2 regions of the Denitratisoma sp. DHT3 genome follow, and region 1 is predicted to be linked to the other one. Evidence: riboswitches for the same ligand, from Rfam matches in the RefSeq annotation. Region 1 holds a riboswitch; the other holds the start of a gene.
The links. Region 1 has a riboswitch for cobalamin ahead of B9N43_RS10445 (TonB-dependent receptor domain-containing protein). Riboswitches for the same ligand answer to the same signal wherever they lie in the genome.
Positions count from the first base shown of each region.

Region 1 (7,619 bases):
CTGGGACGATAGGATACTTCGGCGCCCACTGCCCAGTCCCCCAGTGTGGTATTGAGGGACAAGCCGAACAGATCCTTGTCCATGCCATATTGTTCAACTGCACGGACGTTGATGACGTTGGTCGTGTTGGGATCATATTTGAATCCAACAAAGGGAAGCTTGTCGTGATAACGGATGTAATAAGCGGCGTACTCGGTATCTCCATTTGTCGGTTTGTAGCGGAGGTTGATGCCATATTGCCCCCGGTTTTTTGGAGTGGTGATGTCAACGGGAACGATGGTGCCTAGTCCCGGTGCCACTGAGTTGGTTAGATATTCCAGGGTTCTCCCGGATTTCGGAGCAAAGTCGCCGAATACCCCCAGAGGCTTACCTCCTGCATAGAGGGGATCCATGATCGAGGTTGGAATGAATGCGCCGCGCTTTCCCCCCTTGCCAAGGAAATCTCCATAGGACCAGTAGGTGCCGGCCGGATCTAGGATGAACTTGTTCCAACGGAACTGATAGTAGGCTTCGGTGGAAAAACCATTACCCAGAGCGGTAGAAAGCGACAGCATGGGAGCGGGAACGAATATCTCCTTCAACTGTGCTCCTGGGATGTGAATCTTCCTCAAATCGACGGCATTAATGGAATTCACGCCGCCGATGATGAATATATCCTCTCCCCAACTGATGACCTGATTGCCGAGTTTAATTTTGGCTGGTTGGCCGTTCAGTGTTAGCTCCTTTGCTACCCAGAGGTCCAGCAACGTGACATCCTGCTGCATTGCTTTTTTTGCATCTCGTTCCAAGGGAGTACGTTGGGTTTTGTCGGCACGGAAGTCCGAGGACCATGTGAATCGGCTAAAGGCGGACCAGTCCGTTGGAGACTTGAGGAAAATCTCATGGGTGCCTTTCAGTACGGTAGAAACAATCTGTCCCTTCCTGTAATTCAGGTTACCGTCATCTGAATTGCTGTAGATGAAATCGGGTGGAGCGGTGAATCCCATTCCTGGACCATTGACCAGTTCCCCCAGTGGGCCGGCAATGGAAACATTGCCACCGGAATCATTGCCAATAATGCTTGTACTCGGAGACTCCAATCGCTTTTGCATGCCGATGGACAGTGTTGAGTCAAAACTGCCAATCCAGCCATTATTAAGTTCAAACTTGAAGGCGGCAGCCGGTTTTGAAAGACCAATACCAAGGGTGCAAAGGACTAGGATCTGGCGGATCAGATACGGTGTTATGTTTTTCATGTTTGTATTCTTCATCGTTAGACCGGGTTAACGGGCGCCAATTCGGCGCAAATCCTCGGGCTCGAATTGTCTTGGATCGATACGACCCTCATCACCCGCCAACCAGTCAGTTGGCTTTGATTCCTGTGTGGCGTACTCACCCAAGTAGCGGTTAGCATTGAGATCCCATGACATGAACTCCTGGCTGACGCAGGCCCCCAATTCAACGGCAGGGTAGATGGTGGCCTCCATGACGCGCCAGAGCTTGCCTTGGCTGTCGTATTGATCTGCCTCCATCAACATCCAGGTATCCTCGTCAAGATAGAAGGTTCTCCGGGCAAACATGTGGCGCATGCCTGGTTTTACCGTGGCCTCAATCTTCCAGACACGATGAAGTTCATAGCGCATCAGATCTCGGTTTGGGTAGAGGCCCTGATACACCTCGCTCATCTTGCGTTTGGCAACGAATTTATAGTTGTTGTAGGGGATGTACATTTCCTGCTTGCCCACTAATTTCCAGTCGTAGCGATCTAGAGCGCCAGCGAACATGGGATATTGATCGGCGGTTTCCAGGTTTTCAAACCCCGGTACTGGGTTGTCATATTCCAATGCGGGAAGCCGCCGTACCCGACGTTGCCCTGGGAAATACATCCACCCATTGTTGGCCTTGTTGCCCAGGAAGTAATGCACCAGCAGTACTTCGCCGTTGCGTGAAGGTGGGGAGGTCATCATGTCGAGGATCATCATCTGTACCCCGTTGGCCTCCCTGGGTGAATTGACCTTGGTGGACGCAAAGGGGGTTAAGGCGAGCTGCTCCTGTCCCAGACCATAGAAACTTCCATCCGGATTGATGAAGTTCGTCTGGTAAGCCTCGATACGGCCTAATCCCTGCCAGCGAAGGCGATGATTCCAGACGGCCTCTGCTCCGTTCTGGGGAATCGGAAACGGAAATGCTCCACCCAGAGCGCTATCTAGGCTGTCACTCCCATCATTGGAAAGCTTTGCCAGTGTCGCATTCTGTTTGGTCCGCTCGGTGATCGTTTCGGGGTAGCCGCAGGATCGATGACTGGGATACACGTCCATACGATAACCCTTGCGGGTTTTTAATAATTCAATCTGCCCTGCCGAGAGTTTGTCTTTGTACTTTTCGAGGTTTGTGGCGTCGATGGAAAACAGGGGCTTTTCAGAAGCGTAAGGATCAATACGAGCATCTGTGAGTTTGCGTTTTTCCTTGGGCAGTCCTCCTTGCCATTCTGGGATGCTGCCATCCCGGTTACCAGTCCGTTCTGCGCCGACTGGTGTCAGTTCCCGGCCTAGCCGTTTGGCTTCGGATGTGCTGACCGCTGCCTCCGAAGTTGTCCACATCATGCTGAGGCCAAGTATTAGTACCCCTTGAGCCAGTCGTCTCATCACCATCCTCCGGTTATTTTTCAACCCTGTGCAACCAGGGCGTCCAGCCGTTCGCCAAAGCACGGCAGCAATGAAAAAAGGGCTTCGCCAACGCACAGCCAAGTGCGCTGACGAAACCCTTGCCATTGGTTTCTACAAATACACAAACACGACGTTCAGCAGGTCTTCTGGCTCTCGGATCTCCCGGATTTGCCGCGCCTTCCCACCAGGGTAGGCCCCGGCAGTGGCTGGCCGGATGCATTGCCTCCGGCCTTGCGGCATCCGTCCCCGATTACAGCGGCGGGCCCGCCACGGAATTGCACCGTGTTCCTGGATACTGAAGTCGGCCGTGATTCTTATGATTTGCTGTTCAGCTGTCAATTCGATACTAATCAAGGCTGGAGGTTTGATCAGTATGAAATACGTACGAGGTCGTCAAGTTTTAATAACGAAACAGCTTGACTCGTTATTTATACGATCATAGACTTATCGCAGAAAGTTGTTCGCGGTACCCGGCAGTCCATCCGGACGCCAGGTGAAACGGGAAGCTGGTGTAAATCCTGCGCTGCCCCCGCAACGGTAAGGAAGTGCGGAATCGTCACACACGCCACTGGGCTTCGGTCTGGGAAGGCGACGATTCAAGACTTTCGAGCCCGGAGACCGGCCACGAACATCACCATGGAAACGCCACGGGGTGGTGGCGGCCGGCGTTTGTCCGATCGAACTCCCTGTGCGTTGCCTTCATCAATCGTGACCGGTCTGCGGGGACGCCGACCGGGGAACAGGGAGTCCTCATGCAACGCCATCTTGCGCGCAGCGCCATCGCCGCTGCCATTCTTGCCGCTTTCAATGTCCAGGCCGCCGAGCCCCTCGCGGACCACGGCACCATCGTCGTCACCGCCACCCGTCAGCCGACTCCGGCGCGAGATTTGCTGAACGACTTCAGCGTATTGACCCGTAGTGATATCGATAAAGCGGGGCCGAGTGCGACGCTGGGTGATCTGCTTTCACGCCTACCTGGTATTGAGCTATCCCGAGAAGGGGGACGTGGCGCCAATGAAAATATTTTCATCCGTGGCACAAACGCAGGTCACGCCCTAATTCTCATTGATGGTATTCGCGTAGGTTCTGCCACCCTGGGGCAGGCTAATCTTTCGGCTCTACCAGTTGAGCAGATGGAGCGTATCGAAGTGGTTCGTGGCCCGGAGTCCGCACTTTATGGCAGCGATGCTATTGGCGGGGTGGTCAATATTTTCACTCGTGGTTCGAAAGAGAGCAGCTTCTCTGCCAAGGCGGGATTTGGTAGTCGCGGCAGCTATGCGGCCAATGTCGCGAAAAAGAGCAATATCGGTGACCTGAACTATCAGGTCAGCTTCGGTACCAATGGTGAAGATGGCAAGTCCAACGTGACCAATAGCGATAGTTTCGCCTACAACCCTGATAAGGACGGATTCTGGAAACGCAGTGCTGCTATGCGCATAGACTACAAGCTTTCGTCTGAAGCAGAAATTGGTGCCCAATATTTCTACAGCCAGGGACAGAACAAGTTCGATACTTCCTGGCCGAGCAAGAGCTACGACTGGAAAACATACAGCAGGATCAGCGGGTCCAGTGCATATGCTCGTTTTCAGCCAGCCAAGGAATGGACTACCTCGATACGGTTCGATCGCAGCGTGGATGAAAGCGACACCGTGCCCTCGCAAACCATCGGTGAGCTCCGTGACGACTTTCGCACCGAACGAAAACAGATCACTTGGCAGAACGACATCAACCTGCCCATCGGACGTGCGCTCATAGCGGTGGACCATCTGAAAGAACAGATTGTTACATCGAGTGCTTTCAGCCTGACTGAACGTGATATCAACTCCCTGTCCCTGGGATGGGATGCAAGCATGGAGAAGCATCGCTGGCAGGCAAATGTTCGTCGGGACCGCAATTCACAATATGGCGCAAAGAACACCTACAACCTGGGATATGGGTATCAGCTCACCCACGCTTGGCGTCTGGCAACCCATGTTGGCACAGCATTCAAGGCGCCATCATTCAACGACCTGTATTACCCTAACATTCCTTTTGTCGGCAGCGGCAACCCCAATCTCAGGCCAGAAACATCCCGCAACCGGGATGTGGCTGTTCATTATGAGACCGAGGTCCATAAAGCCAGCCTGACAGTGTTCCGCAACGACATTAAAAACCTGATCAGTTGGGAAGAAACCAGCCCCGGGTCCTGGTTCTACACTCCGGCGAATGTCGGCAAGGTCCGGATTGATGGCTGGAGCCTGAGTTATCAATGGTCAATCATCGACGGATGGAAACTGAGGGCCACCTGGAATGATCAGGATGCTCGCGATGTCACCACAGGTAACCGCCTGGCGCGCCGTGCCGAGAAATTTGGCACCTTGGGCCTGGAACATGAGACAAAGCAATGGCTAATCGGTGTAGAACTGCAGGCATCGGGCGACCGTTACGATAATTTGGCTAATACGCGTCTCCTCGGCGGTTATGGCTTGGTCAATGTCCATAGCAGTTATCAACTTTCCCCTGAGTGGTCTGCCTTCGCCCGGGTGGACAATCTGTTCGACAAACACTATGAGCTGGCCCGTAGTTCGAATGCCACATTCTCTAGTCTGGGGAGCACGGTTTTCATTGGCCTCCGCTATCTCACAAAGTAAGCCATGCCCACCCGCCGTCGCGCCCTCGCCGTGCTGTTGTTGCTGCTGCTCCTGGTAGCGGCCAGCCTGGTGGTGGGTCTGGCGGCGGGGACTTTGCCGGTCAGCACCGCCGATCTGCTGTCCCTGGTGGGCGGCGAAGGCGGCGGCATGGGGGCCGAGGTGGTGCGCAGCCTGCGCCTGCCCCGGGTGCTGGGGGCCTTCGCCTGCGGCGGCCTGCTGGCTCTGGCCGGCGCCCTGATGCAGGTGCTGCTGCGCAATCCTCTGGCCGATCCCTACGTACTGGGCATTTCCGGAGGCGCAGCGGTGGGCGCACTTTCGGCCATGCTGCTGGGTTTCTCCCTGATGGGGCTGAACCTGCTGGCCTTCGGCGGCGCCCTGGGGGCGATGCTGCTGGTCTTCGGCCTGGCCCATGGCGACAGTAGCTGGACCCAGACCCGGCTGCTGCTCACCGGGGTGATCATCGCCGCCGGCTGCGGCGCGGTGGTGGCCCTGATCCTGTCCATCACGCCGGAGCAGAAACTGCACGGCATGCTGTTCTGGCTGATGGGGGATGCCGGGCAGATTCTCCGGCCGGAACCAGCCCTGGCTGCCCTGGCGGTGGGGCTGGCCTGTGCCATGCCTTTTGCCCGGGAACTGAACCTGCTGGCCCGGGGCGCCACCCTGGCCAGTTCCCTGGGGGTGGCGGTGCCCCGACTGCGGAGCCTGATCTATCTACTGGCGTCGCTGCTCACCGCCTTCGCCGTCACCACGGCCGGCAGCATCGGCTTCATCGGTCTGGTGGTGCCCCATTTGCTGCGTCTGGCCCTGGGCAACGACCAGCGCCTGCTGCTGCCCGCCGCCACCCTGGCCGGCGGTGCCCTGCTGGTCCTGGCCGACACCCTGGCCCGCACCGTGGTGGCACCCCAGCAATTGCCGGTGGGGGTGCTGACCGCCCTGATCGGTGTGCCGATTTTTTTGTTCCTGTTGGCGCGGCAGCCTGCGGCCAAGCCATGAGTACCCTATTACTCGACGCCAGCTGCCTGGATGTGTCGATCGCCGGGCATCTGTTCTGCCACGACCTGGACCTGCGACTGAACAGCGGGGAATCCCTGGCCATCCTGGGACGCAATGGCGCAGGCAAATCCACCCTGCTGGCCACCCTGGCGGGACTGCGCCCGGCATCGGCCGGAGTGCTGCGGATCGGCGGCCTCGCTCCTGCGAACGCCGATCCCCGCGCGTTGGCCAGGATTCGGGGCTACCTGCCCCAGCAGCAGCACGATCCCTTCGCCTCCACCGTGCTGGAATCGGTGCTGGTCGGCCGCCACCCCCACCTGGGCCGCTGGGAATGGGAAGGCGAAACGGATCAGCGACTCGCCACCACCGCCCTGGCGGCCGTGGGCCTGGCGGAATTCGCCCAACGGGAAGTCCACACCCTCTCGGGGGGCGAGCGCCAGCGCCTGGGTATTGCCATGCTGCTCACTCAGCAGCCCCAGCTTTTCCTGCTGGACGAACCCCTGGCCCACCTCGACCTGAACCACCAGATCGCCGTGCTGGACCTCTTCTCCACCCCGGACCGGGACTGGGGCGCCACCGTGGTGATGGTGCTCCATGAGCCGGGCCTGGCCCTGCGCTATTGCAGCCGCACCCTGCTGCTGTTCGGCGACGGCCAGTGGCTGGAGGGCGCCAGTGCCGACGTGATCACCGCCGAGAATCTGTCGCGGCTCTACGGCCATCCCCTGAGGGAACTGCGGGATGGTCAGCACCGCTGGTTTGTACCTATATGAAGCTCTCCGCCCTGATGGTGCAAGGCTGCACCTCCGACGCCGGCAAGACCACCCTGGTGGCGGCCCTGTGCCGCATCCTCAAGCGTCGGGGGGTGCGCGTGGCGCCCTTCAAGCCCCAGAACATGGCGCTGAATTCGGCGGTCACCATCGATGGCGGCGAGATCGGCCGCGCCCAGGCCCTGCAAGCCCAGGCGGCGGGCCTGCCGCCACGGATCGACTTCAATCCGGTGCTGCTCAAGCCCACCACGGACTGCCAGGCCCAGGTGATCATCCATGGCCGGGCCGTCACCCATCTGGATGCCCAGGCCTATCACGACTACAAGCGGGTGGCGATGACAGCAGTGATGGCGTCCTGGCAACGCCTCACCGGCGAATTCGAGTGTGTACTGGTGGAAGGAGCCGGCAGTCCGGCGGAGATCAATCTGCGGGACCGGGACATCGCCAACATGGGTTTCGCCGAGGCCGCCGACGTGCCGGTGATCCTGGTGGCGGACATCGACCGGGGCGGCGTCTTCGCCCATCTGGTGGGAACCCTGGACCTACTCTCCCCCTCGGAGCAGGCGCGGATCAAGGGTTTCGTG
Region 1 covers NZ_CP020914.1:2,265,196-2,272,814, forward strand. The annotation lists gene B9N43_RS10435 (DUF1302 domain-containing protein) at 1-1,235, opposite strand, end outside; gene B9N43_RS10440 (DUF1329 domain-containing protein) at 1,263-2,624, opposite strand; cobalamin riboswitch at 2,764-2,960, opposite strand; cobalamin riboswitch at 3,093-3,287, shown strand; gene B9N43_RS10445 (TonB-dependent receptor domain-containing protein) at 3,398-5,275, shown strand; gene B9N43_RS10450 (FecCD family ABC transporter permease) at 5,279-6,268, shown strand; gene B9N43_RS10455 (ABC transporter ATP-binding protein) at 6,265-7,038, shown strand; gene B9N43_RS10460 (cobyric acid synthase) at 7,053-7,619, shown strand, end outside.

Region 2 (7,619 bases), 150 kb from region 1:
CGCCGGACGCCATCACCGGCCCGGCGTTGGGGCTGTCCCAGGCGGGCGCCTGGCTGCGCCAGCACGCCAGGGCCTGGCGCGTGCGGCCCGACAGCGCGTAGGTCAGCGCCGTGAGCCGCGCCGGCAGCCAGTTGAGCACGTCGTCCAGCCGCGCCGCCGCCCAGCCGAAATGCAGATAGCGGTCGTTGCGATAGCCCCACATGGCATCGAGGGTGTTCACCAGGCGATAGACGATGACGCCCGGCGCACCGGCGCAGCAGAACCAGAACAAGGCGCCGAAGACTCCGTCGTTGCCGTTCTCCAGCACGGTTTCGCAGGCCGAGGCGGCGATCTCCAGGGTCTCCGCGTCGCGGCTGACGATGCGCGCCACGGCCGCCCGCGCCGCACCCTCATCGCCATGCGCCAGCCCCGCGACGATGGGCCGCACATGGTCGTGGAGGCTGCGCAGGCCGAGGGCGAAATACAGGGCCCAGAGGGAGAAAGCGGCGCCCCACGGGTCAGGCAGGGCCGCAAGCCAGGCGGCGAGCAGTCCCCAGGGCGCCACCGCCAGCAACAGCGCGCACGCGCCGGTCCGGCGGGAAGGGCGGTGGCCACGGCCCTCGATCCATTGCGCCAGCCGGCCGAAGCCCACCAGGGGATGGCGTCGGCGCGGCTCGCCCAATCCGGCGTCCAGCAATACCGCACCGGCGGCCAAGGCCGCCGTCGTCAATAAGTCCACCACCTCAAGGGGCCGGCGGCGAGCCGCCTGCGCCCATGGCCGACGATCTCGGCGTCGCTGTAGCGATGGTCCTGGTTCATGGCAGGAACAGCCCGGCGGCGAGCCGGGGCGCGGAAGGAAAGTAGCAATGCATGTAGGAGGCGGTCAGCCGGCCCAGGCGATAGGCGGCCTCGCCCGGCCGGCCATCCGGATCGACGGCCCGCGCCCAGGGAACCAGCGCGGTTTCCAGGCGCGAGAAATGGAAGGTGTGGCCGCGCAACTCGCCTTCGGGTAGGCGCAGGCTTTGCAGACCCAGGGCGGCGAGGCGCTCGCCCATCACCGCCCGGCCCGGCAGCAGACCCCACAATGACGAACTGCCGCCGGCCGCGTCGGTCAGGGTTTCGCACAGCGCCAGCATGCCGCCGCACTCGGCCAGGATCGGCTTGCCCGCCGCGTGGTGGGCGCGGACCGAGGCGGCCATCGTGCCGTTGGCGGCCAGGGGCGGGTGATGCAGTTCCGGGTAGCCGCCGGGCAACCACAGCGCGTCGCACGCGGGCAAGACGGCGTCGGCCAGGGGCGAGAAATATTGCAGCGTCGCCCCCATGACTTGCAGCAGATCCTCGTTGGCGCGATAGATGAAGGCAAAGGCCGCGTCGCGGGCCACGGCGATGCGCACGCCATCGAGCAGTCGAGGCGGCGCCGCGCCTGGCGCCGGCGCCGCGAAATCGACCGGCGGCGGCAGCCGCTCGGCCGCCGGCCCCAGGGCCTGGGCGGCCCGCTCGAGGCGTAGATCGAGATCGGCGATTTCGGCGGCCTGGAACAGCCCCAGATGGCGCTCCGGCAAGGCCCAGTCCTGCTCGCACGGCAGGGCGCCGAACCAGGCGGGGGCGGGGTCGAGGCTCTCACGCAGCATCTCGGCGTGACGCGAACCACCCACCCGGTTGGCGAGCACACCGTGGACGCGCAGCCCCGGCCGGTAGCGGGCGAGCCCCAGGGCGACGGCGCCGAAAGTCTGGGCCATCGCCGCGCCGTCGATCACCACCAGCACCGGCACGTCGAACAGCAGCGCCAGATCGGCGCTGGACGGCGCACCGTCATAGAGGCCCATCACCCCTTCGATCAAAATCAGGTCGGCCTCGGCGGCGGCCTCGAACAGCAGCCGGCGGCAATGGGCCGCGCCGCCCATGTGGAGGTCGAGCTGATACACCGGCGCGCCGGACGCCCGCTCCAGCACCATGGGATCGAGAAAGTCCGGGCCGGTCTTGAACACCCGCACCCGCCGTCCCAGGGCCCGATGGCGCCGGGCCAGGGCGGCGGTGACGAGGGTCTTGCCCTGGCCCGAGGCCGGCGCGGAAATCAACAGCGCGGGACAGCGACGGGATGCCGAGGCGCTCACTGGTCGATCCCGGGCTGGGCCGCCACGCCGGCGCGGAAGGCGTGCTTCACGTCGGCGATCTCGCTCACCGTGTCGGCCGCCGCCACCAGCGCCGGCGGCGCGCCGCGCCCGGTCACCACCACGTGCTGGGCGGGCGGCCGGGCGGCCAGCGCCGCCAGCACCTCCTCCAGTTCCAGGTAGCCGAACTTGAACAGGTAGGTCATCTCGTCCAGCACCACCAGACCCACGGCCGGGTCGGCCAGGGCGGCGCGCGCCTTCTCCCAGCCGGCGCGGGCGGCGGCGATGTCGCGCTCCCGGCTCTGGGTCTCCCAGGTGAAGCCTTCGCCGCACTCCTCCCAGCGCACCAGGGGGTCCCGCTGCAAATAGGCCTGCTCGCCGGTGGCGCCGCTGCCCTTGATGAACTGGAACACCGCCACCCGCATGCCGTGGCCCAGGGCGCGGGCCACCATGCCGAAGGCGGAGCTGGACTTGCCCTTGCCGTTGCCGGTGAGCACCAGGATCAGTCCTTTGGACACCGTGGCGCGGGCGATGGCGGCATCCACCACGGCCTTCTTCCGCGCCATGCGATCGGCATGGCGCTGGTCGCGTTCCGCACTCATCAACGATCCTCCCGGCGAGCGGCCGCCTGGCGCGGCAGCATGGCCGACAGCGCGGCCCAGGCGGCGACCGCCAGGCCCACGTAGCAGGCCATCGTCCCCAGCATGGGCGGGAAGTAGCGCACCAGGCGCGGCAGGAAGCCGGCCAGCGTGGGATCGGCGTAACGTCCGCCGAAGAAATAGAAACCGCCGCTGGAGCACAGCTCCGCCACCAGGGCGGAAAGGAGCACGGCCAGGACCAGCGCGGCCCAGGGCTCCGAGACGCCCCGGCGTTGACGCGCATACCAGCGTCCGCCGAGCCAGAGTGCGGCGTAGGCCGGCAGCAGCATGGCGTAGGCGGGCGTCACGCAGAAACCGGAGACGCCGCCGAGGACGATCGCCGCCCAGTCGATGGCCGCCGCCAGCGCACAGAGGCCGGCGAAGGCGCGCAGCGAGCCGAGCACGGCGCCGCCAAGGAAGAACACCGCCCAGGAGGCGTCGGGCAGCGTATGGAGGCCGGCCCAGTGGTGGCTGCGGGTCAGCGCCATGAGCAGGGTCAGGGCGAGGATCAGTACCCGAGGATTGCGCAGGGTGGTTGCGTTCATCATGTCATGCTCCTTTCGTTGGAAGATCAGGGTTGGTAACGCAGGGTGAGATACAGCCCGCGGCCGGGCTGGTTGTAGAGGTAGGCGGTTTCATAGCCGCGGTCGAGAAGGTTCTCGATCCTGGCTTGCAGGCGCCAGACGGGGTCGATGCGGTATTCCGCGCGCAGGTCGACGGTGGCGTAGCCGCCCAGGCGCACGGTGTTGGCGAGGTCGTCGTAGCGATGGCCCTCGCCCCGCAGGTCCGCGCCCCAGCGCCAGGCGCCGGCCTCGCGATCGGCGCTGAGCAGGAACGATTGGCGTGCCCGGCGCGGCAATGTCTTGCCATGGTTGGCGCCGGCGCCGAGGTTTTCCGGGTCGAGCAGGCTCAGGGTGCCGCGCAGTTCCCAGTCACGGCCGCGCCACGATGCCGTCGCCTCGCCGCCGCGCAAGCGCGCGGCATCGATGTTGACCGGCGTGAAGCGGCTGTCGAAACCGATCAGCCGGTCGATCCGCGTCTCGAAGGCATTCACCGACCAGCGGCCGGCGGGCAGCGTGCCGGCGAGGCCCAGGCCGAGACTGCGCGCTTCCTCGGGCCGCAGCTGCGGATTGCCGAAACCAGGGTAGTAGAGCTGATTGAAGGTCGGCGCCTTGAAGGCCGTGCCATGGCTGGCAGTGAGGCGCAGGTCCCGCGTCAGGGCATGGCCCCAGGCCAGGGCGCCGGTGGTCTTGGCGCCGAACTGCTCGCTGTCGTCGCGCCGCGCGGAGAGCTGCCAGTCGTGGCCGCCCGCCTCGGCCAGATATTGGGCGAAGACGCCGGCATTGTCGCGGCTGCCGACGGCGTAGCGGGTGGTGCTTTCCAGCCGGTCGCGCTGCCAGTCCACCCCGGCCACCAGTTGCTGGCCCGGAGCCAGGGCGATTTCGTTCTGCCAGTTCACCGTGTCGCGCCGGGTATTGAAGCGGCTCTTGAACAGCGCATCCTTGAAGTTGTCGGCGGCGTCCCGGCTCTGGCCGAGGCGCAGCGTGGCGCGCCAGCCGGCGAGCGGCGCGACGCCCAGGCTGGCGCCCAGCGCCTGCTGCACGGACTGCGCGGCATTGACGCTGCTGCCGTCGTACTTGTTGCGGCTCTCGGCGCGCAGCCAGTTCACCTCGGCTTCGGCGCCGTTGTCGAAGCGCCAGCCGAAGCGCAGGCGGCCCGATTGGTTGCGATAGCCGTCGCGATCCGGCTCCGCCACGAAGCAGCCCGCGCTGCGGCTGCCCTTGCAGGCGTTGAGGCCGGCGGTCTCGAAAGTCGCCGCGCCCAGGCTGTACCAACCGGCGGCGCCGAAGTTGCCGGCCAGGGACGCGGCGCCTTGCCAAGTTCCGTGACTCCCGGCGCCGAGAGAGAGCGCCGGCCGCGCGTCCCGGCCGCCCTTGCGGGTAAAGATCTGGATCACCCCGCCCAGCGCCTCGGAACCGTAGAGGCTGGAGCGGGCGCCGCGCACGATCTCGATCCGCTCGATCATTTCCAGCGGCAGGTCCTGCAAGGCGGCGGTGCCGGTGCTGGCGGAGCCGAGCTTGACGCCGTCCAGCAACACCAGCACATGGTCGGCATTGGCGCCGCGCAGGAACAGGCTGGTCACCTTGCCCTGGCCGCCGGCGTTGGCGATGGCGATGCCGGGCTGAAAGCGCAGCAGATCCTGTACGGAAACCGCCTGGCTGCGCTCGATCTCCGCCCGGTCGATCACGGTGACGGGCAGCAGCTCGGTCTCGGCCGGCCGGGCCGTGCGGGTCGCCGTCACCACCACGGCGCCGGCATCGACAACCGCCGCCGACTCGGCGGCAAGGACAAAAGGGGAACCGAGCAGCAAGGCTGCCGGAAGAAAGCGGGACTTCATGAAAGCTCCTCATCTGCGCACACCCGCGCGCCAGGTTGGCCAAACGGCCTGCAGAGGAGATTCAGAAAGAAGGGCGTGCACCCTTCTCGGTGCATCGCCCTCCGCAACGCCGACATTCGACTCCAGGCCGGTCTCCGGGCTGGCGAGCGGGAGGTTTCCCGGGAACCGGCGCCTTCCCATGCGGATGCACAGTGGCTCTGGCCGATTCCTTGACTCGCTTACCGTTGCGGGGGCAGCGCCGGAATTGCCCTTGCGGGCGCACCGGCTTCCCGTTTCATCCCCGAATGGGGACACCTGAAGCGGGGCGCATCTTAGCAGGTATGATTCGCGCCATGTCAATCGCCTTGTCCCGCCGGCGCGCGACGCGCCTGTTCCCCCTCGTCGTTCCCCTGCTCCTGGCCGCCTGCGGCAGCGTGCCGCCGCGGCCCGCGGCCGAGCAGGGCGAGGCCGCGACGCCCGCGCCCGCGACCACCAGGAAGGCGCCGCCCAAGGCGGCCGCCTACGTCTTGAAAAAGGGCGGCGGTTTCTACAAGGACGACGGCCCCGGCGACAATCCGCCCGAGGACATGGAGGCCATTCCCGACGCCGTGCCGCAATGGGAGCCGTTGCACCGTTTCGCCAACAATCCCTACTCGGTGCTGGGCAAGGACTACGTGCCCATGAAGGACGCCGCGTCCTACAAGGTGCGCGGCATCGCCAGCTGGTACGGCCGCAAGTTCCACGGCCAGAAGACCTCCTCCGGCGAGCCCTACGACATGTATGGCATGACCGCCGCCCACACCACGCTGCCGATCCCCTCCTACGTGCGGGTGAGCAACCCGGCCAACGGCCGCGCCGTGGTGCTGCGGGTGAACGACCGCGGCCCATTCCACGGCGACCGCATCATCGATCTTTCCTACACCGCCGCCTGGAAGCTGGGACTCACCGGCAACGGCAGCGGCCTGGTGGAGGTGGAAAGCCTGCGTCCGGGCGAAACCCCGCTCCCCTTGCCGGGTCTGTCGCCGACCCTGGCGTTGCGCAACCCGCCGCCGCCGGAGGACGATCCCATCGCCCGCCTGGCCAGCGAGCCGGCGCCCGCCGCACCGGCCGTGGCCGAGGCGCGCGGCACCTTCATCCAGTTGGGCGCCTTCGGCAACCCCGACAACGCCGACAGCTTCCGCACCCACATGACCCGCGAACTGGACTGGCTCTCGGACCGTTTCCGCACCGAAGTGGCGGGCAAGCTGCACCGGGTGCAGATCGGCCCCTTCGCCAGCCGCGCCGAAGCCGAGGCCGCGGTCTCGCGCATCGCCAACGCCCTGGGCGTGCGGCCGACGATCATCGTCCGCTGACCTTTCCCATCCGCGCCCGCGCGGCGTGGTGCCGCGCCGCCTACGCTGCGGACGGCGGATTGTGCACGAACGCCGCCCGGACCACGTCGGTCACCCAGACCAGGCCGTCGCCCATGCGCTCGGGCGCGGAAACGCCCTCGGCCTTGCTGACGGTCATGCCGGGAAAGCCCGGCACCTGGCGTAGCGCGTCCAGCTTGCCGGGGCGGATGACGGCCTTGATTTCCCTCATTGTTTCCCACGGATATACAATCAAAGGGCGCGCCTTGTAGCCCAAAGAAAACATCCGCATGGTACCTGAAGGTCGATCTCGGTCATTTTTACAGAGACTGCGATTGTTTCCCCTATCGATACAATTTCAGACGTTGCACGGCCTCGAACGACGAGGCGACCGCCGGCAACGGCACATCTCCAGCCCGGACAGGGGCTGTCTGCGCCAGTTTGGCAAAGAGGGCGGCGAGAAGGATGGGCGGCAGGCGGATCATGAGGGCGAGGGAGGCTGCGCGCAGCGGCAAAAGTTCCGGGGTTTTTCTGCGGCGACGACCGGGGAGCGCGTCTGCGGGGGGGAATCGTAAAGGGTATACTTTTCGCCGCCATGAAACATTCACTGCGACTCCTCGGCCTGGTGTTGACTCTGTTCTCCGGCATCGCCCTGGCCCAAACGATTCCCCCCGCCCCCCCGCTCGCCGCCAACGCCTGGCTGCTGCTCGACCACGCCTCCGGCCAGGAACTGGCGTCGGCGAAGGCCGACGAGCGGATCGAGCCGGCCTCCCTGACCAAGCTGATGACCGCCTACCTGAGCTTCGCCGCCTTGAAGCAGGGCGTGCTCAAGCCCGAACAGACGGTGCCGGTCTCGGAAAACATCAGGCAGGTGCCGGGTTCGCGGATGTTCATCGAGCCGCGCCTGCCGGTCACGGTGGACGAGCTGATCCGCGGCATGATCGTGCAGTCGGGCAACGACGCCTGCGTCGCCCTGGCCGAGGCGATCGCCGGCAGCGAGGCGGCCTTCGCCGAACGCATGAACCGCGAGGCGCGGCGCCTGGGCCTCGCCGGCACCCATTTCGTCAACGCCACGGGCCTGCCCGATCCCCAGCACTACACCACCGCGCGCGACCTGGGCCGGCTGGTGCGGGCGCTGATCCGCGACTTTCCCGAGTACTACTCG
Region 2 covers NZ_CP020914.1:2,415,065-2,422,683, forward strand. The annotation lists gene cbiB (adenosylcobinamide-phosphate synthase CbiB) at 1-718, opposite strand, end outside; gene B9N43_RS11090 (cobyrinate a,c-diamide synthase) at 795-2,093, opposite strand; gene cobO (cob(I)yrinic acid a,c-diamide adenosyltransferase) at 2,090-2,692, opposite strand; gene B9N43_RS11100 (hypothetical protein) at 2,692-3,276, opposite strand; gene btuB (TonB-dependent vitamin B12 receptor) at 3,300-5,126, opposite strand; cobalamin riboswitch at 5,234-5,439, opposite strand; gene B9N43_RS11110 (septal ring lytic transglycosylase RlpA family protein) at 5,459-6,457, shown strand; gene B9N43_RS11115 (P-II family nitrogen regulator) at 6,498-6,686, opposite strand; gene B9N43_RS11120 (D-alanyl-D-alanine carboxypeptidase family protein) at 7,050-7,619, shown strand, end outside.
Region 2: it holds a riboswitch for cobalamin, as region 1 does, so the genes downstream of both, btuB (TonB-dependent vitamin B12 receptor) here and B9N43_RS10445 (TonB-dependent receptor domain-containing protein) in region 1, are expected to answer to the same signal.